Regions from separate parts of the Allobosea sp. 2RAB26 genome, predicted to be linked through region 2. Evidence: predicted binding sites of a transcription regulator. Region 2 holds the regulator's gene; each other region holds the start of a gene.

Region 1 (10,417 bases), on a different contig from region 2:
AAGGACGTGTTGGAAGGGCAGTTCAACGAATATCCCTACTGGATCCGCTCGACGGCAGCGAAGCCCGAGACACGCTACGAGAACCGCCCCTGGGCCTTCTGGCAATTCACCACGACCGGCCGCGTGCCGGGCATCAGGGGCGATGTCGACCGCAACGCGTTCTTCGGCGACGAAGAGCAGTTCATCGGCTGGATCAACGGCGAGTTCGACATCGGCCGGAGGCAGTGGACCAAGCGGCGCGCCTCTCCGGCGCAACCCAGCCCCAGCATCGTCAATGATCCGGAATTCGAGCCTCCGGTCAGCCAGGCTCCGCCCGCCCCGGTCATACCCGGCGCGCTGCAGCCGGTGCCGTCCTCGCTGCAGATCGGCGGATAGCGGGCGCGCCGGTTAACCAACCCTGAAATCATCCGCTCGCATCCGAGCGAACGCTTACCGCGCCTTAACCACGACTGCCGCACCACTGTTTGCATGCAGGAGGGGCGGATGCCGGCGCGTATGAAGACCGATTACAAGGGACTGCGGTGCTTTCTTGCAGTTCTCGGCCTTACACTCGGCTGCTCCGGCCCTGCCCTCGCGCTCTATCCCAAGAAGGGCGACGCCTCGCCCCATCACGGCGTCCGCGATGCACGCCGCCAGGCTATCCAGGGCATCGACATTTCGCGCTGGCAGGGCGAGATCGACTGGGCCAAGGTCAAGGATGCCGGCACCCGCTTTGCCTTCATCAAGGCGACCGAGGGCGGCGACCACCTCGACCCCAGTTTCCGCAAGAACTGGGAGGGGGCGAAGAAGGCCGGCGTCGCGCGCGGTGCCTACCATTTCGTCTATTGGTGCCGCCCGGCCAAGGATCAGGTGCGCTGGTTCAAGCGGCATATCCCGAAGGACCCGGATGCCCTGCCGCCTGTGCTCGATGTCGAATGGAACGGCGAGTCGGAGAGCTGCGGCAAGAAGATCCCGCGCGAGAAGGCGCTGGCCAAGATCAGCGAGATGCTGAAGGGCCTGCAGGAACACACTGGCAAGAAGCCGATCATCTATACCGACATCACCTTCCACGAGGATGTGCTGGAAGGCGAGTTCAACGATCATCCCTACTGGCTGCGCTCAACCGCGGCCCCACTGCGCCATCGCTATGAGCGTAGCAAATGGGAATTCTGGCAGTTCACCACCACAGGACGCGTGCCCGGCATAACCGGCGATGTCGACCGCAACGCGTTCTTCGGGTCCGAGCGGGAATTCGCAGCCTGGCGCGAGGGCCGTTTCGACATCGGCGCCCGGAAGTGGCGGGGTGGCGAGCCGAAGGTTGCCGGCAACCGCGCACCTGCGACATCGGCCGGCTCCAAGGCGCCGCAGGCTGCCGGAGGCGCGACGCTCAAGATGCTGCCTCCCGCGCGCGTCCCGGGCAAGGCGACCGCCAACCGTGATCCACAAGTGACCGGCTCTCTCGCCCGCGATTGACTTTGCGGCACCCGCTGCGCTGTCACGAAGCTGTCATGAGACGCGCGCCCTGATCCCGGGCAGCGCAACCTCTCATGAGAAATCGCCCGCCAGGGCGTGGCCGGAATGCTCCATGATCTGCAATCCCGGGCCGGGTTCGTCTGGGTCTACCATTTTGATTCCGACGGCCGTGCGCATCTCCTTCCTCGCCGCGAGATGCCCGACCTTGCCCTCCCCGGGGCCGAGTTCGTCTGGATCCATCTCGATCTCGTGCATGGCCGCGCCAAGCAATGGGTCGCCGATTGCACCGCTCTGCCCGCCGAGGCGCAGACCCTGTTCCTGACCCAGGACGATCACCAGCGCCTCCATCACAATCGTGACTTCGCCTGGGGCATCACCTTCGACCAGATCCGCGAGGTCGACAGCCCCGCCGACGAGATGGGCATGCTGCACTGGATCATCGCCGACCGGTTTCTGCTGACGGGTCGGAGACAGGCCATGCAGGCAACGCGCCTGACGCGCGACGCCTTGGAGGCCGGCTACCGGGCGAGCTCGCCGGTGATGCTGTTCGAGCGCATCATCGAGTTCGTCATCGAGGATGTGGCCGAAGCGGTGATGCAGCTGACAGAGGACACCGACTCGATCGAGGACCATGTCATCGACGAGCGCGTCAGCGACGAGGCGCGCCGGTTAGGGTTGATCCGCCGGCGGACGGTGAGGCTGCACCGCCAGCTCAACGGGCTGCACCAGCTCTTCCGTCGCTTCTCCGAGAATGCCTCGACACGGGCTGCGCCGGAGACCGTGAAGAGCGCCGCCAGCCGCCTGCTGCAGCGCGTCGACACCATGCTGACCGACGTCCAGATCGTGCAGCAGCGCGCCCGCCTGCTGCAGGACGAGATTGCCTCGCGCCTGACCGCCCAGACCAACAGCCATCTCTATGTGCTCTCGATCCTGACCGCGACGCTGATGCCGGCGACGCTGATCACCGGCCTGTTCGGCGTCAACACCAAGGGCCTGCCCTTCCTCGAGAACGAATGGGGCTTTGTCTATGTCGTGATCCTGTGCGCCGTGGCAGCGCTCAGCGTGTATCTCCTGCTCAAGCGCCGCGACATGATCCACTGAGCCCGGGCGGGCTCCTGATGCATCACAGCGCGGCGATGCGCGGGTTCACCTCGACGGTGACATGGGACAGCATCGGCAACCCGGCGAGCAGCGCCTTGTAGGCTGCGGGCGGCTTCGGATCAGTGGCCACGACCGAGACGATCGCCGAGCAATGCCCCGGCCCAACCTGCCAGAGATGCAGGTCTGCGACCTCTGCGCCCTCGGCGGTGAGTCGCGCCTCGATCCCGGCGGCGAGAGCCGTGTCGGGCACAGTGTCGAGCAGCACCGCCCCCGAGGCGCGCAGCAATCCGAACGACCAATGCGCGATCACCAGCGCGCCGACGATGCCCATCGCCGGGTCGAGCCAGACCCAGCCATAGAGGCTGCCGCCGAGCAGCGCGACGATGGCAAGCACGGAGGTGAAGGCATCCGCCAGCACATGCAGATAGGCCGCCTGCAGATTATGATCCCGCCCACTCCCGGCGTGGTGGTCATGATGGTGATTGTGGTCCGCGCCACCATGCGCATGATGGTGATGGTCATGGTGATGCGCAGGGCCATGGTCATGTCCGTGTTCGCCCTTCAGCAACCAGGCGCTGGCGAGATTGACCGCAAGGCCCAGAACCGCGACGGCAATCGCCTGCCCGAAGACGATCGGCACCGGCTGGACAAGCCGCATCACCGATTCCCAACCGATGAACAGGGCGACCAGCGCCAGGACGAGCGCGCTCGCGAAGGCTGCGAGGTCGCCGAGCTTGCCGGTGCCGAAGCTGAAGCGTGGGTCGCGGGCGTGGCGCCGCGCGAAGCGATAGGCGAGAGCCGCAATCAGCAGCGCCGCCGCATGGGTCGACATGTGCCAGCCATCGGCGACGAGCGCCATCGAGCCGAACAGCGTGCCGGCGGCGATCTCGCCGACCATCATCGTCATGGTCAGCGCAATGACGATCCAGGTGCGCCGCTCGTTCTCCTGGTGGTCTGCGCCGAGGAAGACATGGTCGTGACGCGGCGCCAGGCTGGCCAGTTCGGACATCGCTGGAACTCCCGTTGGATCAAAGATACTTGGTCAGCGCCTTCAGGCTCTCGATCGAGCGCCGCGTCTCGGGCGTCTGCGTGCCTGTCGTCTCGAACAGGTGATGGTCGATATGGTCGAAGATCAGCAGCATCTTGACCTTCTCCAGCGCCTTTTCGACCGCCTGGAGCTGCTGCACCACCTCTGGCACCTCGCGCCCTCCCGCGAGCATCTTCACGACGGTGTCGAGATGGCCCTGCGCCCGGCGCAGCCGCTTGACGATATCGGGATCATGTGCGTGGCTCATGCTCACATCCTATCCAGGGGATAGGATGTGTAAACCGAGTGTCGGCGCTCCCGCCCCCTCTCGGTCGCCGGCTGCAAGTGGCATAGCAGATCACCCGCCGGTGTGGCCACGCCCATCCGGGAGATCGCGCTGGAACAGCCTGACAGGGCCACAAAGCGCGCTATAACGCTGCAAAGCCGTGCCCGATGCGCGGCGTCTTCCGGGAGGCCACCATGCTCGCCAACGCCCCGCGCCCGTTCAATTTCGATCTCGGCGAGACCGCCGACGCGATCCGCGACACCGTCCACGCCTTCGCGCAGGAGAAGATCGCGCCGCGCGCCGAGGAGATCGACCGCTCAAACCAGTTTCCGCGTGACCTCTGGCCCGAGATGGGGGCCCTCGGCCTGCATGGCATCACGGTCAGAGAAGAGGATGGGGGCGCAGGCCTCGGCTATCTCGAGCATGTCGTGGCGATCGAGGAGGTCAGCCGGGCCTCCGCCTCGGTCGGCCTGAGCTACGGGGCCCATTCGAATCTGTGCGTCAACCAGATCGCCCGCAACGGCAATGCCGCGCAGAAGGCGAAGTACCTGCCAAAGCTGATCTCGGGCGAGCATGTCGGATCGCTCGCGATGTCCGAGCCCGGCGCCGGCTCGGACGTGGTCTCGATGAAGACACGGGCCGAGAAGAAGGGCGACCGCTACGTCATCACCGGCAACAAGATGTGGATCACCAACGGCCCGATCGCCGAGACGCTGGTGGTCTACGCCAAGACCGACCCCGCCGCCGGCGCGAAGGGCATCACCGCCTTCCTGATCGAGAAGGGCATGAAGGGCTTTTCGACCGCCCAGAAGCTCGACAAGCTCGGCATGCGCGGTTCGGACACCTGCGAGCTCGTCTTCGAGGAGTGCGAGGTCCCGGAGGAAAACGTGCTCGGCCAGGTCGGGCGCGGCGTTAACGTGCTGATGTCGGGGCTCGACTATGAGCGCGTCGTGCTCTCGGCCGGGCCCCTCGGCATCATGCAGGCGGCCATGGACGTGGTCATGCCCTATATCCACGAGCGCAAGCAGTTCGGCCAGTCGATCGGCGAATTCCAGCTCGTCCAGGGCAAGGTCGCCGACATGTATGTGATGATGAATGCCTGCAGGGCCTATGTGTATGCCGTCGCCAAGGCCTGCGACCGCGGCGAGACCACGCGAGAGGATGCCGCCGGCGCCATCCTGATCGCGGCCGAGAAGGCGACGCAGATCGCGCTCGACGCCATCCAGCTTCTGGGCGGCAACGGCTATATCAACGATTATCCGACCGGCCGCCTGCTCCGCGATGCAAAGCTCTACGAGATCGGGGCCGGCACCAGCGAGATCCGCCGTATGCTGATCGGCCGCGAGCTGTTCCAGAAGACGAAATAGGCCAGTGCCCCTCTATTTCGCCTATGGTCTGAATATGGACATCGCCGGGATGGCCAAGCGCTGTCCCGGTTCGAAGCCACTCGGTCTCGCGCGCCTGCCGCGCCATCGTTTCATCGTGACGAGCGATGGCTATGCCTCGGCTGTTCGCGATCCGCGCGAAACCGTCCATGGCGTGCTCTGGGACTGCTCGCTCGGCGACATCCGTGCACTCGACAAGTTCGAGGACATCGCCAGCGGTCTCTATGTGAAGATCAGCCAGCCGGTCATCGTCGAGGGCGGCGCCAAGCGGGCCCTGGTCTATGTCGGCCGCAGCGGCACGCTCGGAAAGCCGCGCCCCGGCTATATGGAAACCGTCATCGCGAGCGCCAAACACTGGGCGTTGCCAGAGACTTACGTCACAGGCCTGAATCGGTTTCTGACCAAACCGAATCTCGACATGAAGTCGTTGAATCCAGATGTGAGCGCGGAGCTTCCGCCCGGCCCCGTCGCGGGTGTCCGGCCGCGGGCCCTGGCTCCGAAATAGGTCGCCCGGAACCTCCACGTCTTGTCCCCCCGGAGACGAAGACGCGTATGGCCGGGACAAGCCCGACCATACGCAAAGGGCGCTCCGCAGGTAGTCTGGCGGCTCAATGCATCGGCCCGAAAAGTGGATTGCGGTTTTCGGGAAAGCCGATGCAATGACAGATGGTTAGATCATCGGACCGGATACGATATCCGGTCCGATGATCTATGCCGCCAGCCCCTTCGCCAGTTCGCTGACCTGCTTCTCGAACAGCGCGCGATAGGCGCCGTTCTCGCGGGTCAGCAGCGCCTCGTGGCTGCCTTCTTCGACCACCCTGCCGCGATCGAAGACCAGGATGCGGTCCATCGCCCGCACCGTCGAAAGCCGGTGCGCAATGACGATGGTAGTGCGCCCCTGCATCAGGCGCTCCATCGCCTCCTGGATCAGCGCCTCCGATTCCGAATCGAGGCTCGAGGTCGCCTCGTCCAGGATCAGGATCGGCGCATCGGCCAGGAAGGCACGCGCGAGCGCAACACGCTGGCGCTCGCCACCCGAGAGCTTGACGCCACGCTCGCCGACCAGCGTCGCGTAGCCCTTGGGCAGGCGCATGATGAAGTCATGCGCGTTGGCGAGCTTCGCCGCCTGGACAATCCGGGCCATCGAGGCGCCCGGCTTGGCATAGGCGATGTTCTCCGCCAGCGAGCGGTGGAACAGCACTGGCTCCTGTTGCACGATGGCGATCTGCGCCCGCAGGGAGGTCTGCGTCACATCAGCGATGTCGCGCCCGTCGATGGCGATGCGCCCCCCGGAGACGTCGTAGAGACGCTGAACCAGCTTGACGAAGGTCGTCTTGCCGGAGCCGGAGCGCCCGACCAGACCGACCTTCTCGCCGGCCCGGATCGTCAGCGAGAAATCGCGATAGAGCGGCTCGACATGGCCTCCGTAATGGAAGGTCACCTGCTCGAAGGCGATCTCGCCCGCCGGCACCACCATGTCGGTCGCTCCCTTGCGATCGGGCACCCCATAGGGATGGGCATGCATGGCGACGAGTTCCTCCATGTCGTTCACCGAACGCTGGAGGTTGTGCACGTGCTGGCCGACATCGCGCAGATAGCCGTGAACGACCGCGTACGAGGTCAGCACGAAGGCGACGTCGCCCGGCGTGGCCTGGCCGTTGGCCCAGAGCCAGATGACCAGGCCGATGACCGCGGCGCGAAGCGCCAGCAGGACGATCTGCTGGGCCGTGCCCGAGGTCGTGCCGCGCACCCATGTCCGGCGGGTCCTGAGCGCCCATTTTGCCAGGACACCCGCCAAGCGACCGTCCTCGCGCAGCTCGGCGCCATAGGCCTTGACCACCGGATTGCAGGAGATCGCATCAGCCAATGCACCGCCGACACGCGTGTCCCAGCTATTGGCGAGCCGCGCAGCGGGCGCGACATAGCTGAGCGACAGCGCGATCGTGACACCGACATAGATCACCGAGCCAAGGAAGACGACGAGGCCCATCGCCGGCCAATGCCATGCCAACAGTGCCGTCGTGCCCACCAGCACGACCAGCGACGGCAACAGCGCGATCAGGACCGTGTCGGTCAGCAGGTCGAGGGCCCACATCCCGCGGGTGATCTTGCGCACCGTCGAACCGGCAAAGTTGTTGGCGTGCCAATCGGTCGAGAAGCGTTGCAGGCGTGCGAACGCCTCCTGCGCCGTCTCGCTCATGGTGCGCAACGTCATGCCGGTGATGCCGATGAAACCGAGATGCCGGAACAGCACGCTGACCGCTCCGAGTGCGAGCATCGCGCCCAGCGCCCATAGCGCCGCATCGAGTGCGCTGGCGCCCTCGCCCGCCACCGCATCGACGAGGCGGCCGGCATAAAGCGGCATGAACAGGTCCGCGGCAGTCGCCGCCATCATGGCCCCGGCCACGCCGAGAACCGGCCCTGGTCGGCGCGCCCAGTGCCGGAATGTGAAGCCGAGAACGGCCCGGAACGGCTCCTGCCGCCCGGTTGAGGATTGAAGAGACATAGAAATCATTCGGCGCCGCGCGGGAGCCGACTCCAAATCAGGTGGAGCCGATGCGAATGCGATCGTCTCCGGATGAAACGTAGAGATGAAAAACCCTGGCTGGGGACCGCCTCAGGCGGGCCGCGGCAATGTCCGACCTAGTGGCGGGACATTCGTGGGGGAGTGGCGACGATGATCATGAATTGCATTCAGCCCTCCCATTTCGCGTGTTGAAGCCAAGATAAACAACATGCCGCATCGGCAGCGAACGCGCAAGCCGCTTCATTTGCAACCGGGGCATGTGTGACCTCGGGGGCACAGGCAATCTTCGGGCAACCCTGGAAAGCGGACCGCAGCGATGACGCCCTGCATGGGCAAGTCCCGTTATCGGACCTGCCGGATTTCCTACCAGAACAGGGCAACCAGCCTGACGGCGATTACCAGCAGGAAGGCGACGATGATCGTGCCGAGCACCTGTTGTCGCTTGGCGCGATCGGGAAACTGGCGAGCCAGCAGGCGTCCGAGCGGCTTGCGGAAGATGACGCCTGCGACGAGCAGAACGATCAGGATATGGGACAAGATGCAGACCTAGCCCTTGTCGCCGGCGTTCCTCGGCTCCGGCGCATCGAGGGGCGCACCAGCCTTCTTCCACGCGCCGAACCCGCCGGCGATATGCGCCACCGGCTTCAACCCCATCTCCTGCGCGGCCTGCGCAGCAAGCGCCGAACGCCAGCCGCCTGCGCAGAAGAAGACGAAGCGCTTGTCCTGCTGGAACACCGGCTTGGCATAGGGGCTTTCGGGATCGATCCAGAATTCGAGCATGCCGCGCGGGCAGTGGAAGGCACCAGGCATGCGCCCCTCCCGCTCCAGTTCACGCGGATCACGCAGATCGACGAAGACGACGTCGTCACGGCCGACCAGCGCGTTCGCCTGCTCGACGGAGAGCGTCTCGACCTTGGCCTCGGCTTCCGCCAGCAACGCCTTGTAGCCTTTGGTGATCACTTGCGGCATTGCCGGCCTCCATCTCGTCGGCGGCACCGTGGCTGCTCGTGCACATCGCGTCAATCGCGGGCTTGCAGCGCGGCCATGCCGACAGCACTCTGGCCCAAGGGAGGCGATTCATGGCCGGCTTCACGACGATCGATATGATCGCCTTCATCTTCTTCGTCGCCTCGTGGCTTGGCTATGGCCTGGCCGTGGAAAAGGGCCCACATGCGGAGCGAAGCCTCAACGCGCGGATGAATCTCCGTCGCGCGCGCTGGATCCAGGAATCGGTCCGGCGCGAAAACCGCATCATCGATACCCAGGTGATGAACGGACTGCAGAACGGCACCGCCTTCTTCGCCTCGACCTCGTTGATCGCGATCGGCGGCTCGCTCGCCCTGCTGCAATCCACCGACCGCGTCGTCGCGATCTTCGCCGATCTGCCCTTCACCGCGCCGACCTCGCGCACGGCCTGGGAGATCAAGGTGATCGGACTTGCGGTGATCTTCGCCCATGCCTTCTTCAAATTCGCCTGGAGCTACCGGCTCTTCAACTACTGCGCGATCCTTCTCGGCGCGATCCCGCCAAGGGAGCGGGTCGACGAGCAGGAGACGAAGGAGGCCGTCCGCGAGACCATCGCAATGAACATCGCCGCCGGGCGGCATTTCAACCGCGGCCAGCGCGCCTTCTTCTTTGCGCTCGCCTATCTCGGCTGGTTCATCGATCCTTGGCTGTTCCTCGCTGCAACGGCCGCCGTGCTGACAGTGATGTGGCGCCGGCAGTTCGCGTCGGAATCCGCACGAATCTTCACAAGCCCCGGTCACTGATTCGGACTGCCCAGCCGCAACGATTGCGCTGGACACCGGCTGAACCTCCATGAGACCGTCCGATCCGGGGGCAAGCCGATCCGCGGATCAGGAGGCCAGCATGAGCAAGCAGCCAGCAATCGTCCTGGTGCATGGTTTCTGGGGCAATGCCTCACACTGGAACAGGGTGATCCTCGAACTCTCCCGGATGGGCTACACATCGCTCCACGCCGTCGAAATGCCGCTGACCTCGCTGGCCGATGACGCCGAGCGCACCCGCAAGATGGTGACGCAGCAGAAGGGCCCGGTGCTGCTGGTTGGGCACTCCTATGGCGGCGCAGTGATCACGGAAGCCGGAGATCTGCCCAATGTGGTGGGTCTCGTCTATATCGCGGCTTTTGCCCCAGATGCTGGCGAGAGCCCGGGCGGAATCACCCAGGAACACCCGCCAGAGGCGGCAGCAAACCTCTCTCCCGACAGCGACGGCTATCTCTGGGTCCTGCCCGACAAATTTCATGAGAGCTTCTGCCCCGACCTGACGCCCGAAGAGGGCTTCGTGATGGGTGTGACGCAGAAGGCCCCGCTTGCCAGCACCTTCGGCAACACCATCACCGCGCCGGCCTGGAAGAAGAAGCCATCCTGGTACCAGATCTCCGGTGAGGACCGGATGATCGCGCCCGCGAACCAGGAGCGCATGTCGGCCCGCCTCAACGCGCGAAAGGTCATCACGCTCGCTGCCAGCCACGCTTCGCTCGCCTCCAAGCCGGCCGAAGTCGCCGCTCTGATCGACGAAGCAGCCAAAGCGACCGCACCGGCTTGAGCCCTTCGTCTCCGCGCACCGCCGCGATGGCGACCGCAGTGCCTTTGACCTCACGCGGCAGGGCAAGCCGA
Region 2 (10,417 bases):
CTCCAACCTGCCGGTGACGATCTACCAGTTCGCCTCCGCCCCCTATGAGAACTGGCAGCAGCTCGCCTGGGCCGGTTCGCTGATCATCACCGTCTCGATCCTGTGCCTCTCGCTTATCGCCCGCCGTATCGTGCGGGGCGGCAAATGAACGGCCTTAAACCCTCGTCGCGTTCGATCTGAAGGAACAAGTCGATGCTTTCGACGCTGGAACTGAGCCCGCAAGCGCTTGATGCCGAGGCCCCCGTCCGGATCGCGGTCAAGAACCTCGATTTCTACTACGGCGAGCACAAGGCGCTGAAGAACATCAATCTCGACTTCCGGGACCGCCATGTCACGGCCCTGATCGGACCGTCTGGCTGCGGCAAGTCGACCCTGCTGCGCATCTTCAACCGGATCTATTCGCTTTATCCCGAGCAGCGCGCCACCGGCGAGATCCTGCTCGACGGCCGCAACGTCATCAGCAACGATATCGATGTGAACGAGCTGCGCTCGCGCGTCGGCATGGTGTTCCAGAAGCCGACGCCTTTCCCGATGTCGATCTACGACAATGTCGCATTCGGCATCCGCCTCTACGAGAAGCCGCCGAAATCCGAGCTCGATGACCGCGTCGAAGGTGCGCTGCGCCGCTCCGCGCTCTGGGACGAGGTCAAGGACAAGCTGAAGACCTCCGGCATGGGCCTGTCCGGCGGCCAGCAGCAGCGCCTCTGCATTGCGCGGACCATTGCCCAGAAGCCGGAAGTCATCCTGTTCGACGAGCCGACCTCGGCGCTCGATCCGATCTCGACCGGCAAGATCGAGGACCTGCTCGAGCAGCTCAAGACCGACTTCACCATCGTCATCGTCACCCACAACATGCAGCAGGCGGCGCGCATCTCGCAGTACACCGCCTTCATGTATCTCGGTGAGGTGATCGAATTCGACGCCACCAACACCATTTTCATGAACCCGCACAAGAAGCAGACGCAGGACTACGTCACCGGCCGCTTCGGCTGAACCGGCGCCCAGCCTTCCAACTGCTTTGCCGACAAAGGATACGCCGCGATGACTGATCACATCGTCCGCTCATATGATGCCGATCTCGAGGGGATCCGCCGCAGCCTGGCCGAGATGGGGGGCATGTCGGAGCGCATGCTCGGCGATTCGACAGTCGCCCTGGTGCGCCGCGACACCGGGCTGGCACAGAAGGTCATCAGCGCCGACCAGCGCCTCGACAATCTGCAGCGCGAGGTAGAGGAGAAGGCGGTGCTCACCATCGCCCGGCGCCAGCCGCTCGCCAACGACCTGCGCGAGCTGATCTCCGCCATCCGCATCGCCGCCGATATCGAGCGTGTCGGCGATCTCGCCAAGAATATCGCCAAGCGCGCGGTCGCCATCTCCGGCCAGTTCCAGCCGCCGTCGCGCGCGGTCGTCGGCCTCGAGCATATGAGCCGCCTGGTTCAGGCCCAGCTCAAGGACGTGCTCGACGCTTACGCCGTCAGCAACGAGCAGAAGGCCATGGAGGTCTGGCGCCGCGACGATGAGATCGACGCGCTCTATACCTCGCTCTTCCGCGAGCTGCTCACCTATATGATGGAAGACCCGCGCAACATCACCTTCTGCACGCATCTCCTGTTCTGCGCCAAGAATGTCGAGCGCATCGGCGACCACACCACCAACATCGCCGAGACGATCCACTATCTCGTCACGGGCGAAGCCTTGGACGCAGCCCGCCCGAAGCTCGACACGACCAATATCCTTCTGGACGCCGCCACCGGTGAGTGACCGGCGCCCGACACCTTTGGGACCGAGTGAGACATGCCTGCACGCATCCTGATCGTTGAGGACGAAGAGCCGCTGACCCTGTTGCTGCGCTACAATCTCGAAGCCGAGGGCTTCGAGGTCGACAGCGTCGCGCGTGGCGACGATGCCGAGCTGCATCTGCGCGATCATACGCCGGACCTCGTGCTGCTCGACTGGATGCTGCCGGGCCTTTCCGGCATCGAGCTCTGCCGGAGGCTGCGGACCCGTCGCGATACCGAGCGGGTGCCGATCATCATGCTCACCGCCCGCGGCGAGGAAACCGAGCGTGTGCGCGGCCTCGCCACCGGGGCCGACGACTATGTCGTCAAGCCGTTCTCGCTGCCCGAGCTGATCGCCCGCATCCAGGCGTTGCTACGCCGCGCCAAGCCGGGTCATGTCGCCGGCCTGTTGGCCGCCGGCGATCTCGAACTCGACCGCACCACCCGCCGTGTCCGCCGCTCAGGCAGCGAGCTGCATCTCGGCCCGACCGAGTTCCGCCTGCTCGAATTCCTGATGCAGGCGCCGGGGCGGGTCTATTCCCGGGCCCAGCTGCTCGACGCGGTCTGGGGCCGCGACGTCTATATCGACGAGCGCACCGTCGACGTCCATGTCGGCCGGCTGCGCAAGGCGATCACTCCTGACAACGCCAAGGACCCGCTGCGGACCGTGCGCGGTGCCGGCTATGCCTTCGACGAGACCTTTGCGCGGAGCTGAGACTTGGATCATCGGGGACTTGGATCATCGGGCCGGATATCGAATCCGCCCGACGATCTAACCGTCTATGGTTGCATCGGCCTTCCCGAAAACCGCAATCCACCTTTCGGGCCGATACCCTAGCGCGGCCCTGCGATGATGATCGCCGCGCCGGCGAGGCAGATCAGCCCACCGATAATGTCCCAGCGGTCGGGGCGAAAGCCTTCCACGGCCCAGAGCCAGACGAGCGAACTGACGATGTAGACGCCGCCATAGGCGGCATAGGCCCGTCCGGCGGCTTCGCTCTCCGCCAGCGTCAACAGCCCGGCGAACAGGGCGAGCGAAAACAGTCCGGGTACGAGCCACCAGACCGGCTTGCCGAGCCGGAGCCAGCCCCAGAACGCGAAACAGCCGGCGATTTCGAGAATGGCTGCGCCGAGATAAGCGGCGATGGTCGGCATGGTTCGTCCCTGTCGATGGCCTTCGGGGCGGGATTACCCTTGACCGCAGGGCGCGCTGACGGCAAGCCGGACCGATGCCCACACATCACGTCGCCATCATTGGAGCAGGGCCCTCCGGGCTGATCGCGGCCGAGCGCCTCGCGGCAGCCGGGGACACCGTCACGATCTACGATCGCATGCCCTCTCCGGCCCGCAAATTCCTGCTGGCCGGGCGCGGCGGATTGAACCTCACCCATTCCGAATCGCTCGACGGCTTCCTGCCCCGCTATCGCGATGCGCAAGCCTGGCTGGAGCCGGCCATTCGCGCCTTCCCGCCACAATCCCTGCGCGACTGGGCCGATGCGCTCGGGCAGGACACGTTCGTCGGCAGCAGCGGCCGCGTCTTCCCGCGCGCCATGAAGGCCTCGCCCTTGCTGCGGGCATGGCTGCGCCGGCTCGAGGGCCTCGGTGTCAGCTTCGCGCCTGGTCATCGCTGGACCGGCTGGAGCGCGGCGGGAGCTCTGACGTTACGGCACCGCGATGGCGCCGAGGTCGAGGTGCGGCCCGACGCGACGCTGCTCGCGCTCGGCGGCGCGAGCTGGCCACGGCTGGGTTCGGATGGTGGCTGGGCGCCCTTGCTGGCGGCGCGCGGAATTGCGATTGCGCCGCTGCGCCCGGCCAATGGCGGCTTCACGGTCGATTGGTCCCAGACCATGCGAGAGCGTTTTGCCGGAGTACCGTTGAAACGCATCGTCCTGAGCTTCGGCGGCCAATCCGTGCCCGGCGAGGCGATGATCGATGCGACGGGTCTGGAAGGCGGCGCGGTCTATGCACTCTCTGCCCCGATCCGCGAGACGATCCTGCGCGAGGGCAGGGCGGTCATCACCATCGATCTGCGGCCCGATCACGAGGCGGCGCTGCTGGTCCAGCGCCTCGCGCATCGTCGCAAGGGCGTGACGATGAGCAATCATCTGCGCAAGGCTGCAGGTCTTGCTCCATCCGCGATTGCGCTGCTGCGCGAAGCGGCGAAGGGGCCACTCCCCGAAGACGCGGAGAGGCTGGCCGCACTGATCAAGGCCGCGCCTCTGGTGCTGACCGGTCTCAGGCCGATCGAGCGGGCGATCTCCACCGCCGGTGGCGTCGCCGCCGCGGAGATCGAGGAAGGCTTCATGCTGAAACGCTTGCCCGGTACCTTTGTCGCAGGCGAGATGCTGGATTGGGAGGCGCCGACCGGCGGCTATCTGCTGCAGGCCTGTTTCGCGACCGGAGTCGCAGCTGCAGCAGGGATTCAGGCCTGGCTCGCGGATAGCTGAACGATCGCCTCAGGCGATCGCGATGATCTCGACCGCCTCAGTGCCGATGCTGACGCTCTCGCCAATGCCCTTGCCCATCAGCGCGCTCGCCAACGGCGCGACATAGGGCAGCGTTCCGTGTGCCGGATCGGCCTCGTCCTCGCCGACCAGCCGCCAGTTCTGCTCGCGCCCATCAGCCCGGCGGATCGTCACTGTCGAGCCGAAGCGGACGATGTCGTGCCTTTCCTGCGCAGGGGCCAGCTTGGCGCTGGCGCGCCGCGCCGCCCAGTAGCGGAACTCGCGCCGCGTCTGAGCGATCTCGGTGCGGTCGCCTCCGGCCAACGCCGCCGCGTGTTCGTCATGCCAGCGCGCCAGCTGGGCCTCGATCTGTGCGAGCCCTTCAGGCGTCACGAGGTTTGGGTGAGGCGAGACTGGCCGGTCCGGCAGCTCGTCCAGGGTCCCTCTTTCCTCGGCTTCCTTGACGAAGGCGCGAGTCATTCTGGCCTCCTCCTATTGATCTCGGCACATCCGGCGAACCGGACCACAGCTTTCAGTGTTACGTCCTCACGACTGCTTGCGATGCAGCGCCAACCCGATGCTGGAATCTGAAGCGGCGATCACTTGGAGATGGGGATCAGGCACTGCCGAAGACAAGACCCGAACAGTCTACACCCCCGTGTCCGGCCGCACCATCAAGAGCAGAGCCATCGCGCGCTGCCCCTGGCCCCGGATCACGAGCGCAGTCTCGTTCCCAAGGGGGCAGCCGATGCCGGAAGAGCGCCGCGCTTGCGTCGGGCCGTCCATCGCGGCCACCTTGATCCTGAGTTGCGAGACCCGACGGCGATCGTCCGGGAGGGGCAACGGCGATCGTTGCGCGCGCAGGCTTCGATTGACTGACGGATAGCCCAATGATTATGAATGCAGATCAATAGCCAGAGAGTTATGCGTTGTGATCCGTGCAGACGCACCGTGCTCTCCAAGACGTTTGCCGGCCGGCCCAGCCTCTTCGAGAGGTTGCGCTGCGAGCTCGAGCAGACGGTTGGCCCGATCCCAGAAGCGAGAGTTCCGGAGAGAAGGGAAGATCATGAGCCAGAGCGAGTCCCAGAACGAAAACTCCCCGTCTCAGATGATCGACGGGCGGATCACGGAGCTGGGCGACTGGCGAGGCAAGATGCTCTCCCAGCTCCGCGCATGGATCAGACAAGCCGATCCCGAGGTGGTCGAGGAGTGGAAATGGCGAGGGGTTCCGGTGTGGTCCCACGACGGATTGATCTGCACTGGGGAGACCTACAAGAGCGTCGTCAAAATGACCTTTGCCAAGGGGGCCTCACTCGACGACCCATCGGGCCTCTTCAATTCCAGTCTGGATGGCAACACCAGGCGGGCCATCGACATCCACGAGGGTGAGACGATTGACGAAGGGGCATTGAAGACTCTCATTCGCGCAGCCGTGACCCTCAACATGTCCGGCGGCTGCGGCAAGACCAAGTCCCGCGGATAAGCCTCGATCCGTCTCGATATGCGCCGGCGTGCGATGAAAGCCGGACTTGCATCGCGCCCGCCCCGGGACTGCTTCAATCCGGCTGCTCCTGGCACAGTGTACTCCTGTCACCTGCTGTCAGTTATCCGCCTGCTGCGACGGCGTACCCCTCGCGCTCCGACCGGTTTCGCCCCATATTGCCGCCATGCCGAAAAGCTCCGACACGACCGCCAAGGCTAAGCCTGCAAAGAAGCCCGCCTCCGCGCGCACTCCGAACTCCAAGGCCACCAAGCCCGAGTTGAAGCCGCTCGAGGGCTATCTTGCCGATCTGCTCAATCCCGCGATCAATCGCGGCAGGGCGGTCCCGGGCGGCGCCTCCGGTTTCAGCGACCTGCCGCAGGCCGGTTATGGCGAGCCGCGCCCCGGCGACACCAAGCTGAAGAAAAAGCCGAAGAAGAACGACGCGGCCTCCGCCTTCGGCGAAGCCGAAGGCGAGACCGCGGCCTCCGTCACCGCGCATTCGCTGCAGCACCTGCTCGAGTCCGGCAGCCCCTTCATCGATCCAGGCAAGCCCTGGACGCCACACCGCCCGGCCCGGCCGGACAAGTCCGAGGGCGGAATCGCCTTCCGCATGCAGTCGGATTTCGAGCCTGCGGGTGACCAGCCGACCGCGATCGCCGATCTCGTCGACGGCGTCGCACGGCAGGAGCGCGACCAGGTCCTGCTCGGCGTCACCGGCTCCGGCAAGACCTTCACGATGGCCAAGGTGATCGAGGAGACGCAGCGCCCGGCTCTGATCCTCGCCCCAAACAAGACGCTGGCCGCACAGCTCTACGGTGAGTTCAAGAGCTTCTTCCCCGACAACGCGGTCGAATACTTCGTCTCCTACTACGATTACTACCAGCCGGAGGCCTACGTCCCGCGTTCTGATACGTTTATCGAGAAGGAATCCTCGATCAACGAGCAGATCGACCGCATGCGCCACTCGGCCACGCGCTCGCTGCTGGAGCGCGACGACGTCATCATCGTGGCCAGCGTCTCCTGCATCTACGGCATCGGCTCGGTCGAGACCTATACGGCGATGACCTTCGCCATCAAACTCGGCGAGCGCATCGAGCAGCGCCAGCTCATCGCCGATCTCGTCGCCCTGCAATACAAGCGCACGCTCGGCGATTTCGCCCGCGGCACCTTTCGTGTGCGTGGTGACGTCATCGAGCTGTTCCCGGCCCACTATGAGGACCGCGCCTGGCGCATCGGCCTGTTCGGCGACGAGGTCGAAAGCATCTCGGAATTCGATCCGCTCACCGGTCAGAAGACGGCCGACCTCGAATTCGTGAAAGTCTACGGCAATTCGCACTACACCACGCCGCGACCGACGCTGACCCAGGCCGTCAAGTCGATCAAGGAGGAGCTCAAGGCCCGCCTTGAGGAGCTCAATCGCATGGGGCGCTATCTCGAGGCGCAACGGCTCGACCAGCGCTGCACCTTCGACATCGAGATGATCGAGTCGACCGGCTCCTGCAACGGCATCGAGAACTATTCGCGCTATCTCACCGGCCGCAAGCCGGGCGAGCCGCCGCCGACCCTGTTCGAGTACCTGCCCGACAATGCGCTGGTCTTCACCGATGAGAGCCACGTCACCGTGCCGCAGATCGGCGGCATGTACCGGGGCGACTTCCGCCGCAAGGCGACATTGGCCGAATACGGCTTCCGCCTGCCGTCCTGCATGGATAACCGGCCGCTACGCTTCGAGGAATGGGACGCGATGCGCCCGCAATCGGTGCATGTCTCGGCGACGCCCGGCGGCTGGGAGATGGACCGCACCGGCGGTGTCTTCACCGAGCAGGTCATCCGTCCAACCGGGCTGATCGACCCACCGGTCGAGGTCCGCCCCGCCAAGCACCAGGTTGCCGACCTGCTCGACGAGATCAAGGAGGTCACCGAGAAGGGCTACCGCAGCCTCGTCACCGTGCTGACCAAGCGCATGGCCGAGGACCTGACCGAGTACCTGCACGAGAACGGCGTGCGCGTGCGCTACATGCATTCCGACATCGACACGATCGAGCGCATCGAGATCCTGCGCGATCTCCGCCTCGGCGCTTTCGACGTGCTGGTCGGCATCAATCTGCTGCGCGAGGGCCTGGACATCCCGGAATGCGGCTTCGTCGCCATTCTCGACGCCGACAAGGAAGGCTTTCTGCGCTCCGAGACTTCGTTGATCCAGACCATCGGCCGCGCCGCCCGCAATGTCGACGGCAAGGTCATCCTCTATGCCGACCACATCACAGGCTCGATGGAGCGCGCGATGGCGGAGACCAATCGCCGCCGCGAGAAGCAGGAGGCCTATAACCTCGCGAACGGCATCACGCCGCAGACGATCAAGCGCGCCATCGGCGACATCCTCGGCTCGGTCTACGAGCGCGACCACGTCACGGTCGACAAGGGCTTGGTCGATGCGCCGATCGCCGGGCACAACCTCAAGGCCGCCCTGGCCGATCTCGAGAAGCGCATGCGCGAGGCTGCCGCCGATCTCGAATTCGAGACGGCCGCCCGCCTGCGCGACGAGATCAAGCGCCTGCAGGCGACCGAACTCGCCATCTCCGATGACCCGCTCGCCCGCCAGAGCGATGTCGAGGCCTCGGCTGGCAAGTACAAGGGGGAGCGCAGCTACGGCGCGTCGGCGAACCTGCCGACACGGGCGCGCAAACCCACCGATGAGGACATGGGCCCGCATAACTGGGGCGGCGGCGAAGCCAAACCGGTCTCGCGTCCGCGCAAGCCGAACTTGGACGAGATGGGTCCGGTTCCGGAATCTCGGCCGAAGGGCGCGGGGGAACAGGCCAAGCGACGCGGCCGGCGATAGCTGCCCGTAGTGGCTCTGCCCGAGTCCAGCATCTGCCGTTCCCTGCTCCGGGCGCGCCAGCGCCACGGCCAAAGGGCTGCAAGACCTACCGCCCGAATGCTCTTCGACCTTGGTCCGTAGTTCCACGACTGCACCGCCGGTATCCTTTCGAATGAATGGTGCTCAAGGGGGGATGGCCATGGGACAGGCATTCGAGATTGCCGATGGTAAGGCCACCATCTCCCGACGTGCCGCCCTCAGGGGCGCCGCATTCCTGGCCGGGGCGCTGGTCGCTCCAGCATCGGCTCAGGCGCTCGATCTGCCGCGACAGAAGGTCGAGTTCGTCGCACCGCCCTTCGTTCATCCTCACGAGCAGGCGACCAAGCTGGGCCCAAGGATCATGGAGTTCAGGCTCTGGGTCGAGGAGAAGAAGATCGTTATCGACGAAGAGGGCACCACGTTGCAGGCCATGACCTTCAACGGGTCGATCCCTGGGCCGCTTTTTGTCGTGCACGAGGGTGATTATGTCGAGGTGACGCTTGCCAATCCCGACACCAACTCGATGGCGCACAATATCGACTTCCATGCTGCTGCGGGCGCATCAGGCGGTGCCGATCTGACCTTGATCAACCCCGGGGAGCAGACCGTGCTGCGCTGGAAGGCGACCCGGACGGGTGTGTTCGCTTATCACTGCATCCCAGGTGCCATGACCCCCTGGCATATCACCTCGGGCATGAGCGGCGCCGTGATGGTGCTGCCGCGGGACGGCCTCAAGGATGCGGCCGGACGGCCGCTTCACTACGATCGCGTCTACTACATCGGCGAGCATGATTATTACGTTCCGCGCGACGAGAAGGGCAAATTCAAGCACTACGACACGCATGGCGACGCCTACATGGACACGATGGAGGTCATGCGAAAGCTGGTGCCAAGTCACGTCGTGTTCAACGGCGCGGTCGGAGCCCTGACGGGCAAGAACGCGATGCCCGCAAAGGTCGGTGAGAACGTGCTGATCGTGCATTCCCAGGCAAGTCGCGACACACGCCCACATCTGGTCGGCGGGTTCGGCGACTATGTCTGGGAGACCGGCAAGTTCTCGAATCCTCCCGAGACCAATCTCGAAACCTGGTTCATTCGGGGCGGATCCGCGGGCGCGGCGCTCACCAAATTCCTTCAGCCCGGCATTGTCGGTTACGTGAACCACAACATGATCGAGGCCTTCGAACTTGGTGCGACAGCCCATTTCAGGGTCGAGGGTCAATGGAATGATGACCTGATGACCCAGGTAAAGGCTCCCGAACCGATTGTGAGCAACGTCGCGCACAAATGATCGGACCATCACCCGCCTAAGGCCGTCGGACGGCCGCCTCGGGAGGCATCATGCTGTCCGCGTTCAAACTCATGGCCCTGGCCAGCGCGGCGCTGGCGCCCATCGCGATCTCGGCCGTTGCGCCGGGATATGGCACCGGATCGGCGACAGCACGTGCGCCGCTCCCGGATTTCGTGGAACTGCGGTCGGGTACATTCCGCTACCGTGCCAGCGGCGAGTTCTTGCGGAACGGGAAGCCGATCATCGCGCCGATTGTGGCGGTTGCTGTCGACAGGCCGCTGGCTGTGATGAAAAATCAGGTCACGGTCGCGGATTATCTGCGCTGCGTCAAAGCCCGAGCCTGCCCGATGGCGGGCACCGACGCCGCTGCCGCTGACCGTCCCGTCGTCGGAGTGAGCTGGCGGGATACTCAGGCCTATGCGTCCTGGTTGTCACGCGAGACGGGGGCGACGTTTCGGCTGCCGACGGACGAAGAGTGGGCCTATGCAGCCGCGAGCCGATTCCACGACGACGCCCTGCCGGAAAGCCTCGATGGCGGCGACCCTGGCCAGCGAGCGCTTG
Region 3 (10,417 bases), on a different contig from region 2:
CAACCCTCGCGCAGGGACTGGCGCGCCAGGTACAGGCCCTGGTGCCGGTAGGTCGAGACGATCCCGGCGACATCCATCGCCAGAAGCCCGGAGAGGATCAGGGTTCCGTCCCGCGCCAGCACGCGCGCGAGCGACGGGGCGAGACGCTTCAGCGGGCCAGCCAGAATATTGGCGAACACCAGATCGAAATGGCCGGGCCGGTTTGCCTTGGCGTGGAGCAGGCCGGGCGCGACATAGAGATCGAGCGCCCCTGGCGCGTGGTTGACGCGGGCATTGCGCGCTGCGACCTCGACTGCGACGGCATCGATATCGCCGGCGACGACGCGGCGCTTCGTCTGCATCGCGAGCGCGAGCCCCAGAATCCCGGTGCCGGTGCCGACATCCAGGCCGCGCAGCGGGTGGCGCTTCTTGAGTTCGGCATCAAGCGCCAGCAGGCAGCCGGCGGTGGTGCCGTGATGGCCCGTGCCGAAGGCGAGCGCCGCCTCGATCTCGATCGCGACATCATTCACCCGCACCGTGCCGCGGTCATGCGCGCCATGGACGAGCACGCGCCCGGCCCGCACGGGCTTGAGCCCGTCGAGGCTGGTGGCGACCCAATCCTTCTGGTTGACGGTGGTGAAGGGGGTTGAATCGATGCTGTCCCCGACGATCGGGCGCAGCATGTCACGCACCGCGTCTTCATCGGGATGGGTCGCGAAATAAATCTCGACCTTCCACGGCGCGCTGAGCGAGAGCGTGGTGACGCCGTCCTCTATCTCAAAGGAGGAAATGGCTGTCTCGGTCGGATCGAAGATCTCGCCGAGTAGTTCCGTCAGCGCGCGCGCCTTGTCGCCGCTGGTTGAGAGTTCGAGCACGGTCGCGACCGTGGCTGGGAGAAGACCTTCACGCATGCGGGCGGGATAGCAGGGGCGGGGGCGGATGTCATGCGCCGTCGGCAGGGGCGGCGAGGTCCTTGGTCATGAAATAGCGGGTCGCTCCGGGCGGTTCGAGCGCGATCTCACCGAAGACGCTCCAGCCAAAGCGCTTGTAGAACTCCGGCGCCTGGAAGCTGAGCGTGTAGAGCACCGCCTTGCGGCAACCTCGGCGAAAACCCTCGGCCTCTGCCATCTGCAGAATGCGGGTGCCGAGGCCCGACCCGCGCTGGGTCTTGGGCACATAGAACAGGTCGATGAACAGCAGGCCGAGCGAGGTGCGACCGAGTAGTCCGCCAATCAGTTCATCACTCCTGCTGTCCTTGATGGTGATCGTCAGTGGCCTGTGGTCGCTGACGCCGCCCATCTCGACATTGTAGTCCCGCAGGCCCTGCGAGATCACCGCGTGGAGATCGGGATTGGCGGTGTCGGTCAGATTGACCGCGACGTCGGGCATCGTGCTGATCCTGCTGGCTTGGAGCCGGCATTCCTGCGGAACCGGCCTGGGGCAATCCGGGCCTGCATAACCGCTTCGGCGATGCTCCGCATCGGCGCGCCGGACATGACGGCTGCGCTTGCTCAGCCCGCCTTCTGCACGAACGAGTCCAGCACCATCTTCCGGCCGGCCTTGTCGAAATCGACGGTCAGCTTGTTACCGTCGACGCTCGCGACGGAGCCCGGGCCGAACTTGATATGGAAAACACGGGCGCCGGCATCGAATGCGGAGCTGCCGGTCGATTTCGCCGTCAACTCGCCCTCGATCAGCAGCGGGCCGCGCTGGCGGCCCGAGCCCGAGCCACCCTGGCCGAAACCACGGCCGCCGTTGTCCGAGAAGCCTGAGCCGCCGCCGTTCCGCGCACGATTCTCCTGAGCGCGCTGCCAGCCTGGTGTCTGGTATGAGGAGCCGAAGCTTTCCATGCGGTCGAAGCGCGAGGCGCCGTAGCCGCCCTGGCTATAGGTAGACGGCGCCTGCACGACCTCGACATGCTCCTCCGGCAACTCGTCGATGAAGCGGCTCGGCAGGCTCGATTGCCAGAGGCCGTGAATCCGGCGGTTCGAGGCGAAGAGGAGCTTCAGGCGCTTGCGGGCCCGGGTCAGGCCGACATGGGCGAGGCGGCGCTCTTCTTCCAGCCCGGCGCGGCCGCTTTCGTCGAGCGCGCGCTGGTTCGGGAACAGGCCTTCCTCCCAGCCGGGCAGGAAGACAGTATCGAATTCGAGCCCCTTGGCCGCGTGCAGTGTCATGATGCTGACGCGCGCCCCGGCCTCGCCACCATCGGCATCCATCACCAGCGAGACGTGCTCAAGGAAGGCCGGCAGGTCTGGGAACTCGTCCAGAGAGCGCACCAGTTCCTTGAGGTTCTCGAGGCGGCCGGCGGCATCGGCCGAGCGATCCTTCTGCCACATCTCGGTATAGCCGGATTCCTCCAGCACCTGCTCGGCAAGCTCGCCCTGCTTCATGTGTTCGGCCTTGGTCGACCAGCGGGCAAAGGCCTCGACCAGTTCGCGCAGCGCGGTGCGGGCCTTCGGCTTCAGTTCCTCGGTCTCGACCACGGCACGGGCCGATTGCAGCAGCGACAGGCCGGTTGCCCGGGCGTGGTTGTGCAGAAGCTGGACCGTCGCGTCGCCCAGCCCGCGCTTCGGCACATTGACGATGCGCTCGAAGGCGAGATCATCGGTCTGGCTCACCACGCAGCGCAGATAGGCCATGGCGTCGCGGATTTCGGCCCGCTCATAGAAGCGTGGGCCGCCGATGACGCGATAGGGCACGCCGACATGGACGAAGCGCTCCTCGATCTCGCGCATCTGGGCGGAGATGCGGACGAGGATGGCGACCTCGGCAAGGTTTTCGCCCTTGCTCTGCATCGCCTCGATCTCGTCGCTGATCAGGCGGGCTTCCTCCTGGCTGTCCCAGGCGCCGGTGATCGTGACCTTCTCCCCGGCTTCGTCCTCAGTGCGCAATGTCTTGCCGAGCCGGCCTTCGTTGCGGGCAATCAGTTTTGAGGCGGTGGCGAGGATATGCCCGGTCGAGCGGTAGTTCCGTTCCAGCCTGACCACGACCGCGCCGGGAAAATCGTGCTCGAAGCGCAGGATGTTGTCGACCTCGGCGCCGCGCCAGCCATAGATCGACTGGTCGTCGTCGCCGACGCAGGCGATGTTGCGCCGGCCCTGCGCCAGCAGGCGCAGCCAGAGATACTGGGCGGTGTTGGTGTCCTGATATTCGTCGACCAGGATGTAGCGGAAGCGCTCATGATAGGTCGCGAGCACATCGGCATGCTCCCGGAACAGCGTCAGGCAGTGCAGCAGCAGATCGCCGAAATCGACTGCGTTCAGCGTCTTCAGCCGCTCCTGATAGGCGGCATAAAGGGCGCCGCCCTTGCCTCCGGCGAAGACGCCGGCTTCACCCGGCGGCACGTCCTTGGGGGCAAGCCCGCGGTTCTTCCAGCTGTCGATGAAGCCCGCCAGCATGCGGCCGGGCCAGCGCTTCTCGTCAATCCCGGCGGCCGTGATGACCTGCTTCATAAGGCGAATCTGGTCGTCGGTATCGAGAATGGTGAAGTCCGAGCGCAGATCGAGGAGCTCGGCATGGCGGCGCAGGATCTTGGCCGAGATCGAGTGGAAGGTGCCGAGCCAGGGCATGCCTTCGGCCACGGGGCCGACGAGGCTTGCGATGCGCTCCTTCATCTCGCGCGCTGCCTTGTTGGTGAAGGTCACCGAGAGGATCTGGGACGGATAGGCGCGGTTGGTGGCGATCAGATGGGCGATGCGCGTGGTCAGCACACGGGTCTTGCCGGTGCCGGCGCCTGCCAGGACCAGAACAGGGCCATCCGTGGCCTCGACCGCTTGCCGCTGCTCCGGGTTGAGGCCTGCCAGATAGCCTGCCGCCGGCTGTGCGGCGGCGCGGGCGGCGAGGCCGCCGGGGCGGGGCAGAGGGGCGGACGTGGTGTGATCGGACAAGGCTTCAGGTCGCTTTGATCGTGATTCGTTCCAGAGGCAATATAGGCTGTCGCGCCGCAGATTGCTGGATAAGGCTGTTGGGCGTTGAATGCTCGCCCGATCGTCAGGACGCGCCGCGATGAATGTGGATATCGCCTCCCGCCATTCCACCCATGAAGTGACGAACCAGGTTCCCATACTGTGCGATTACGACGCCTTCGCGGCTGATCCCGTGTTGCAGGCGGCGGCCACCGCCTTCGATGCAGGCTGGGCCTCGGAGCGCCTGCACGCGGCAGGGCGCATTGTCGGCTCGGCGCAGGTGCAGGACCTGGCGCGACTGGCGAACAGGTTCCCGCCCGAACTCAGGACGCATGACCGGTTCGGCAACCGCATCGACCAGATCGAGTTCCATCCGGCCTGGCACGAATTGATGGGGCTTGCGATCGAGCAGGAGACCCATTCGCTCGCATGGAACAGGCCGGGCCCGGGCGCACAGGTGGCGCGTGCTGCGCTCTCCTATCTCTGGAGTCAGGGCGAAAGCGGCATCTGCTGCCCGATCAGCATGACCTATGCCGTGATCCCGGTCCTGAGGCAGGAACCCGACCTCTGGAGCAAGTGGGGCGCCCTGGTCAGCTCCAACCGCTATGACCGCCGCCAGACGACCGCCTTCGCCAAGACAGGGGCGACCGTCGGCACGGCAATGACCGAGAAGCAGGGAGGCTCTGACCTGCGCCAGACCCAGACCATCGCCGAGGACAATGGCGACGGGACATGGTCCCTGACCGGGCACAAGTGGTTCTTCTCGGTGCCGCATTCCGACCTGTTCCTGACCTTGGCCCGAACCGCCGAGGGCATTTCCTGCTTCGTCGTGCCGGGCTGGCTGCCGGACGGCTCGCGCAACGGCGTGGCGATCCAGCGGCTCAAGGACAAATGCGGCAATCGCTCGAATGCCTCGTCCGAGGTCGAATTCCGCGGTGCGATCGGCCAGATGATCGGCGAGCCAGGCCGGGGCCTGCGCACCGGCCTGGCCATGAACCAGGGCTCCCGGCTGGACATTGCGGCGGCGTCGGCCGGGCAGATGCGGCTCGCCGTTTCGCTGGCGGCGCATCACGCGGCCCATCGGCGCGCCTTCCAGCGCGGGCTGATCGATCAGCCGATCATGCAGAACGTGCTGGCCGATCTTGCGATCGAGGCCGAGGCTGCAGCCTGGCTCGCCTTTCGGCTGTTTGCGGCGCTCGACCGTCAGGAAACGAGCGAGAGCGACCGGTTGCTGGCGCGGATCGGCGCGCCGATTGCGAAATACTGGGTCTCGAAGCGCGCGCCGGCGGTGGTGGTCGAGGCACTGGAATGCCATGGCGGCAACGGCTTCATCGAGGAAAACCCCATGGCCCGGCTCTATCGGGAGGCGCCGCTCAACAGCGTCTGGGAGGGCTCGGGCAACGTCATTTGTCTCGATGTGTTGCGCTCGCTGGAGCGAGAGCCGGGCTCTCTCGTGGCGCTGATCGAGGAGATGCGACGCGCGGCCGGCGCCGACAATCGCTTCGATGCGCATTTGAGCGCGCTGGAGTCGGAGATACCCACTCTGGTGCGAAGCGAAGGACAGGCGCGGCGGCTGGTCGAGCGGCTGGCGCTGGCGCTGCAGGCCTCGTTGCTGCTGCGCCACGCACCTCACATGGTCGCAGACGCCTTCATCGCGACGCGGCTCGAGGGGCGCTGGTCGGGCCATTTCGGCGATCTGCCGGCGTCCGTGGATGCTGCCGCGCTGGCGCATCGGGCCGTCCCGGCGGTGGAATAGCACTCACGCGTTTGCGCGGCCGCCCTCCCGAAGGGGAGCGCGGCCGGCCGACTGGCTCAGGCCTCGGCCGGAGCGAAATCCATCGCCACGCCATTGATGCAGTAGCGCAGTCCGGTCGGTGGCGGGCCGTCAGGGAAGACATGGCCGAGATGGCCGCCGCAGCGGGCGCAATGCACCTCGGTGCGCTGCATCATGTAGCTATTGTCCTCGCTGATACCGACCGCACCCTCCAGTGGCTGGTCGAAGCTCGGCCAGCCCGTGCCGCTCTCGAATTTCTTGCCGGACTGGAACAAGGGGTTGCCGCAACCGGCGCAGGTGAACCGCCCGGCGCGCTTCTCGAAATTCAAGGCGCAGGAGCCGGCGCGCTCGGTGCCATGCCCGCGCAGCACGTGGTACTGCTCCGGGGTCAGGCGGCGGCGCCACTCCTCGTCGGTCAACTGGAATTCGAACTCACCGGCTTCCCTGACCTTGCCGCCGAACAGTCCGGACAGTCCCATCGTCATTCTCCCGTTCAAAGGTTTCGGGCGGAATATGGGGATGATTGCGCTCCACGTCAGCCCGCCCTCACGGATAGCTGATCCGCAAGGCGCGTCACCCAACCGTCACGCGACTCCTCTAGTCGGCTCGCCATCACAACGGACCGCGCGAGGAACGAAGAATGCAGACGGCGCGTACGGTTCGGCGGGAAACCACAATGGGCCTGACCACGGCGGTGCATCGCAGCAAGCCGCTGTCGCGGGCGGGGATGTTGGAGCGCCTGTTCACCTTGGCCTTTTCCGGGCTCGTCTATCCGCAGATCTGGGAAGACCCGGTCGTCGACATGGAGGCGCTGGACCTGCGCCCCGATGATCATGTCGTGGCAATCGCGTCCGGCTCCTGCAACATCCTGTCCTATCTCACCGCCAACCCGGCGAAGATCAGCGCTGTCGATCTGAATGGCGCCCATATCGCGCTCGGCAAGCTCAAGCTCGCCGCACTCGACAGCCTGGCAGGCCATGAGCAGTTCCTGCGCTTCTTCGGCGAGGCGCAATCGCAGGCGAATATCGCGCTCTATGACGCCGAGATCGCGCCACGCCTCGATGCCGTCTCTCGCAGCTACTGGGAAGGCCGCAGCCTGAGCGGGCGCCGGCGCATCCAGGTCTTTGCCCGCAATTTCTACCGGTACGGCCTGCTCGGCCGTTTCATCGGGGCTGGACATCTCCTTGGCCGTACGCTCGGCTGCGATCCGCGCGTGATGCTGCAGGCTCGCGACATGGCCGAGCAGCGCGCCCTGTTCGACAGGCATATCGCTCCCGTCTTCGACAAGCCCCTGGTGCGTTGGCTGGTGCGCCAGCCGGCCTCGCTCTATGGGCTGGGCATCCCGCCGGCCCAGTACAAGGCCCTCGCGGCTGACGGCGACGCCGGGATACGCGGCGTGCTCCGGCGCCGGCTTGAAAGGCTGGCCTGCGGCTTCGACCTGAAGTCGAACTATTTTGCCCGGCAGGCCTTTGGACGGGGCTATGCGACGGACGAGAACGCATCCTTGCCGCCCTATCTTGAAAGCCGGAATTTCGCGGCCGTTCGAGAGCGGGCGGGCCACGTCGCCTATCACCAGAGCGCGATCACGGCCTTTCTCGAGAGCCAGCCTGCGAAGAGCTGCGATGCCTATGTGCTGCTCGATGCTCAGGACTGGATGAATGATGCGGATCTCACGGCGCTCTGGACGCAGATCACGCGCACGGCGCGACCCGGCGCCCGCGTAATCTTCCGGACGGCTGCCGATGAGCGGCTGCTGCCGGGCCGGGTGCCGGCCTCGATTCTCGCGCAATGGCGCTATGAGGAGGCACGCAGCCGCGAGCTTGGAGCGCGCGATCGCTCGTCGATCTATGGCGCCTTCCATCTCCATGTGCTGCAGGGGGCGGTGGCATGAGCGCTGGCCGCGCCACGACCGAGGCCGCCGGCCTGATGGACCGGATGTATCGCCACCAGCGCCATATCTATGACGCCAGCCGCAAATTCTATCTGCTTGGCCGGGACCGGCTCATCGCCGAGCTCGATCCTGCGCCGGGCAGCGCGATCCTGGAAATCGGCTGCGGCACAGGGCGCAACCTGATCAAGCTCGCCCGGACCTATCCGGGCACGCAGTGCTACGGTCTCGACGTCTCGGCCGAGATGCTCGCGACGGCGGAGAGAAGCGTGGCACGATCGGGGCTCTCGGAGCGCATCCATCTGGCACAGGCAGACGCGACCTGCTTCGACGCGGCGGCCCTGTTCGGGCGCGACGGATTTGATCGCATCGTCATCTCCTATGCGCTCTCGATGATTCCCCCCTGGCGGGGCGTGATCGCTCAGGCGCTGCGGACGCTGACGGCCACCGGTTCACTGCATATCGTCGATTTCGGCGACCAGACCGGCTTGCCTGCGTCGTTCAGGGCCATGCTGAATCGCTGGCTGACATTGTTTCACGTCACGCCAAGGCTTGATCTGCCCGAGGCAATCGCCGAATTGTCGCGGATCGAGGGCGTCGAGAGCCGCACGACCCGACTCCTTCGCGGCTACGCCATCCATGCCGTGGCAACGCGGCGGGCCGCCTGAGCAGCGGGTGCTGGACGCGCCATCCTTTGGCCTGTAACGCCATGGAATGGCCGAGGATACGACTTCTGTTCGCAGGGAAGGGCAGGTCGAAAGACTGCGGGACGGCCTGCGCCAGCTCTACCATGGCCGCTCCCCCGGGGCGATGCGCTTTCAGCTTGCGACAGCGGTTGTCGACCTGCTGATCATCGCCTTCTTCATCGCGACACCGCTGATCCGCGAACGGCCGCTCTTCTACTGGCTCGATTACTCCGTCGCCGTGATCATGGTCATCGAGATCGGCGCGCGAATGCTGGCCTCCTCGAAGATTCCGCGCTTGCTGCGCCGGCCGAGCATGCTGCTCGATCTCTTCATCCTGGCAACGCTGCTCGCGCCGCAATGGCTGGAGAATTTCGGCTTCCTGCGCATCCTGCGGCTCTGGTCGCTGTCACAGCGTGGGCTGATCTGGGAACGGCTGCGCGCTGCGGGCTACCCCGAGTGGGAAAGTGCAGCGCGGGCGGTGGTCAACATCGTGACCTTCCTGTTCGTGGTGACGGGCTTCATCTACACCTTCTTCTTTCGCGAGACGGCGGGCTTCGCGGGTTATGTCGACGCTTTCTATTTCACGGTCGCGACCGTGACGACGACTGGCTTCGGCGACATCACCTTGCCCGGCACCGCCGGCAAGCTGACCTCGATCGTGGTGATGATCGTCGGGATCTCGCTGTTCGTGCGCCTGGCGCAAGCGATCTTCCGGCCCAACAAGGTCACCTTTCCCTGCCCGCAATGTGCGCTGCAGCGGCACGAGCCGGACGCCGTGCATTGCAAGGCCTGCGGGCATGTCCTGAAGATCCCCGATCACAACGACTGATCAGGAAATCTCCACACCCTTCCAGAAGGCGACGCGGTCCTTGATCTCGGCGGCAGCGGCCTTGGGCTCGGCATAATACCAGGCGGCGTCCCTGTTTTCAGCGCCAGCGACGACGATCGAATGGTAGTTGGCCGTGCCCTTCCACGGACAGATCGACGTCGTCTCGCTTGGTTTGAAGAATTCAGAGCGGATCGCGCTGCGTGGAAAATAGTGGTTGCCTTCGACCACGACGGTGTTGTCGGATTCAGCCAGAACGGCGCCGTTCCAGGTTGCCTTGACCATCTCCGCTCCTTTCGACCGCCGCTGATCGCCGAAGATGGGGCTGCGTCGGGCCCCGTGACAGGGGCAGGCAGCCTGTGCCGGCTCTGCCGCTCTCAGTGGCGCGTTTCGAGCTCGCGCTCGTCGTGCTGATCCTCGACCGTGATCGTCGTCTTCTTCGGCATGCCGATGATGCGCCCGATCGTGGCCGGCAGCGGCATGCGACAATGCGCCGCTTTCATCAAGGCGAGATTGGCCAGGATATCGGGCGGAAATGGCGAAACCTTGCGGGTCGCCATGTCGACATGCAGCGAGAGGTTTTCACTCGTCGCCGCGAGCCAGCCTTCGCTCGCATGCCGCATTTCGAGATAGTAGTGCAGGCGCTTTTCGTCGAAGGCGATCAGTTGTGCGGTGACCCGCACGAGATCGTCCTCGGTCAATTCGCGCTTGTAGAGGATATGGCATTCGGCCGCGAAATAGGACGCGTTGCGTGTGTCGACATAGTCCTGGTTCAGGCCGACGAGCGAGAAGACCTCGTCGACGGCCCGATCGAACAGCACGTGATAATAGGCCATGTTGAGATGGCCGTTATAGTCGATCCAGGGCGTTTCGACCCGCATTGCGGACGATACGAAGGGGGAGAAGAACAGCGCCGGAGCGCGGATCTCGTCTTTCATGGCCGCCTCCCGCAGAGTTGTTGCGTGCGGCGGAACGGAACTCCACTGACACGCTACCATCGTCTTGAAGACGCCGCCGGACGAGCTATGCCCTGCCTGATGCACCGCCTCCCATGCGCCCGGCGATCTTGCCGCCGGCGGCGACACGCAGGACAAACGCGCCTGCTATCGCTACGGTCTGCCTCGTCAGATTCAACCGCTTCAGAAGCCGACCAGTTCCAAGTTAAGCGCCAAGCCCGGAAAAAGACAATGAGCCTTTTTGCAACTGCTTCTCATGCCGCCTCTGCCGCAACCCTGCCGCCGTCGCCGGCTGCGATCGAGGCAGTGAGGCGGGCGCTCGCCGCCCGATTCGGCAACAGGCTGGTGACGAGCCTGGCGGTACGGGAACAGCACGGCCACACGCTGACCTGGATTCCGAACC

What was found. The regulator PhoB, encoded in region 2, activates phosphate uptake and scavenging genes when phosphate is short. The targets are predictions, from matches to a motif close to TGTCATNNANCTGTCAT.
Region 1: the regulator PhoB is predicted to act here: its motif matches at 1,473-1,489, upstream of AB4118_RS30380 (CorA family divalent cation transporter).
Region 3: the regulator PhoB is predicted to act here: its motif matches at 6,230-6,246, upstream of AB4118_RS08295 (BtaA family protein).

The regions. Positions count from the first base shown of each region.
Region 1 covers NZ_JBFRGS010000025.1:22,880-33,296, forward strand. Annotated here, with positions in the region: gene AB4118_RS30370 (glycoside hydrolase family 25 protein) at 1-375, shown strand, start outside; gene AB4118_RS30375 (glycoside hydrolase family 25 protein) at 484-1,452, shown strand; gene AB4118_RS30380 (CorA family divalent cation transporter) at 1,558-2,553, shown strand; gene dmeF (CDF family Co(II)/Ni(II) efflux transporter DmeF) at 2,576-3,562, opposite strand; gene AB4118_RS30390 (metal-sensing transcriptional repressor) at 3,582-3,848, opposite strand; gene AB4118_RS30395 (isovaleryl-CoA dehydrogenase) at 4,061-5,233, shown strand; gene AB4118_RS30400 (gamma-glutamylcyclotransferase family protein) at 5,238-5,756, shown strand; gene AB4118_RS30405 (ABC transporter ATP-binding protein) at 5,961-7,757, opposite strand; gene AB4118_RS30410 (hypothetical protein) at 8,142-8,315, opposite strand; gene AB4118_RS30415 (rhodanese-like domain-containing protein) at 8,325-8,747, opposite strand; gene AB4118_RS30420 (DUF599 domain-containing protein) at 8,858-9,547, shown strand; gene AB4118_RS30425 (alpha/beta hydrolase) at 9,648-10,346, shown strand.
Region 2 covers NZ_JBFRGS010000007.1:329,698-340,114, forward strand. Annotated here, with positions in the region: gene pstA (phosphate ABC transporter permease PstA) at 1-148, shown strand, start outside; gene pstB (phosphate ABC transporter ATP-binding protein PstB) at 193-993, shown strand; gene phoU (phosphate signaling complex protein PhoU) at 1,042-1,761, shown strand; gene phoB (phosphate regulon transcriptional regulator PhoB) at 1,795-2,493, shown strand; gene AB4118_RS16675 (YnfA family protein) at 2,613-2,933, opposite strand; gene AB4118_RS16680 (TIGR03862 family flavoprotein) at 3,008-4,225, shown strand; gene greA (transcription elongation factor GreA) at 4,235-4,702, opposite strand; gene AB4118_RS16690 (DUF1801 domain-containing protein) at 5,289-5,705, shown strand; gene uvrB (excinuclease ABC subunit UvrB) at 5,890-8,547, shown strand; gene nirK (copper-containing nitrite reductase) at 8,726-9,856, shown strand; gene AB4118_RS16705 (formylglycine-generating enzyme family protein) at 9,907-10,417, shown strand, end outside.
Region 3 covers NZ_JBFRGS010000004.1:53,800-64,216, reverse strand. Annotated here, with positions in the region: gene AB4118_RS08320 (50S ribosomal protein L11 methyltransferase) at 1-890, opposite strand, end outside; gene AB4118_RS08315 (GNAT family N-acetyltransferase) at 922-1,368, opposite strand; gene AB4118_RS08310 (ATP-dependent helicase) at 1,491-3,866, opposite strand; gene AB4118_RS08305 (acyl-CoA dehydrogenase family protein) at 3,985-5,640, shown strand; gene msrB (peptide-methionine (R)-S-oxide reductase MsrB) at 5,697-6,137, opposite strand; gene AB4118_RS08295 (BtaA family protein) at 6,299-7,549, shown strand; gene AB4118_RS08290 (class I SAM-dependent methyltransferase) at 7,546-8,214, shown strand; gene AB4118_RS08285 (potassium channel family protein) at 8,261-9,061, shown strand; gene AB4118_RS08280 (DUF427 domain-containing protein) at 9,062-9,343, opposite strand; gene AB4118_RS08275 (thioesterase family protein) at 9,436-9,996, opposite strand; gene AB4118_RS08270 (FAD-binding oxidoreductase) at 10,246-10,417, shown strand, end outside.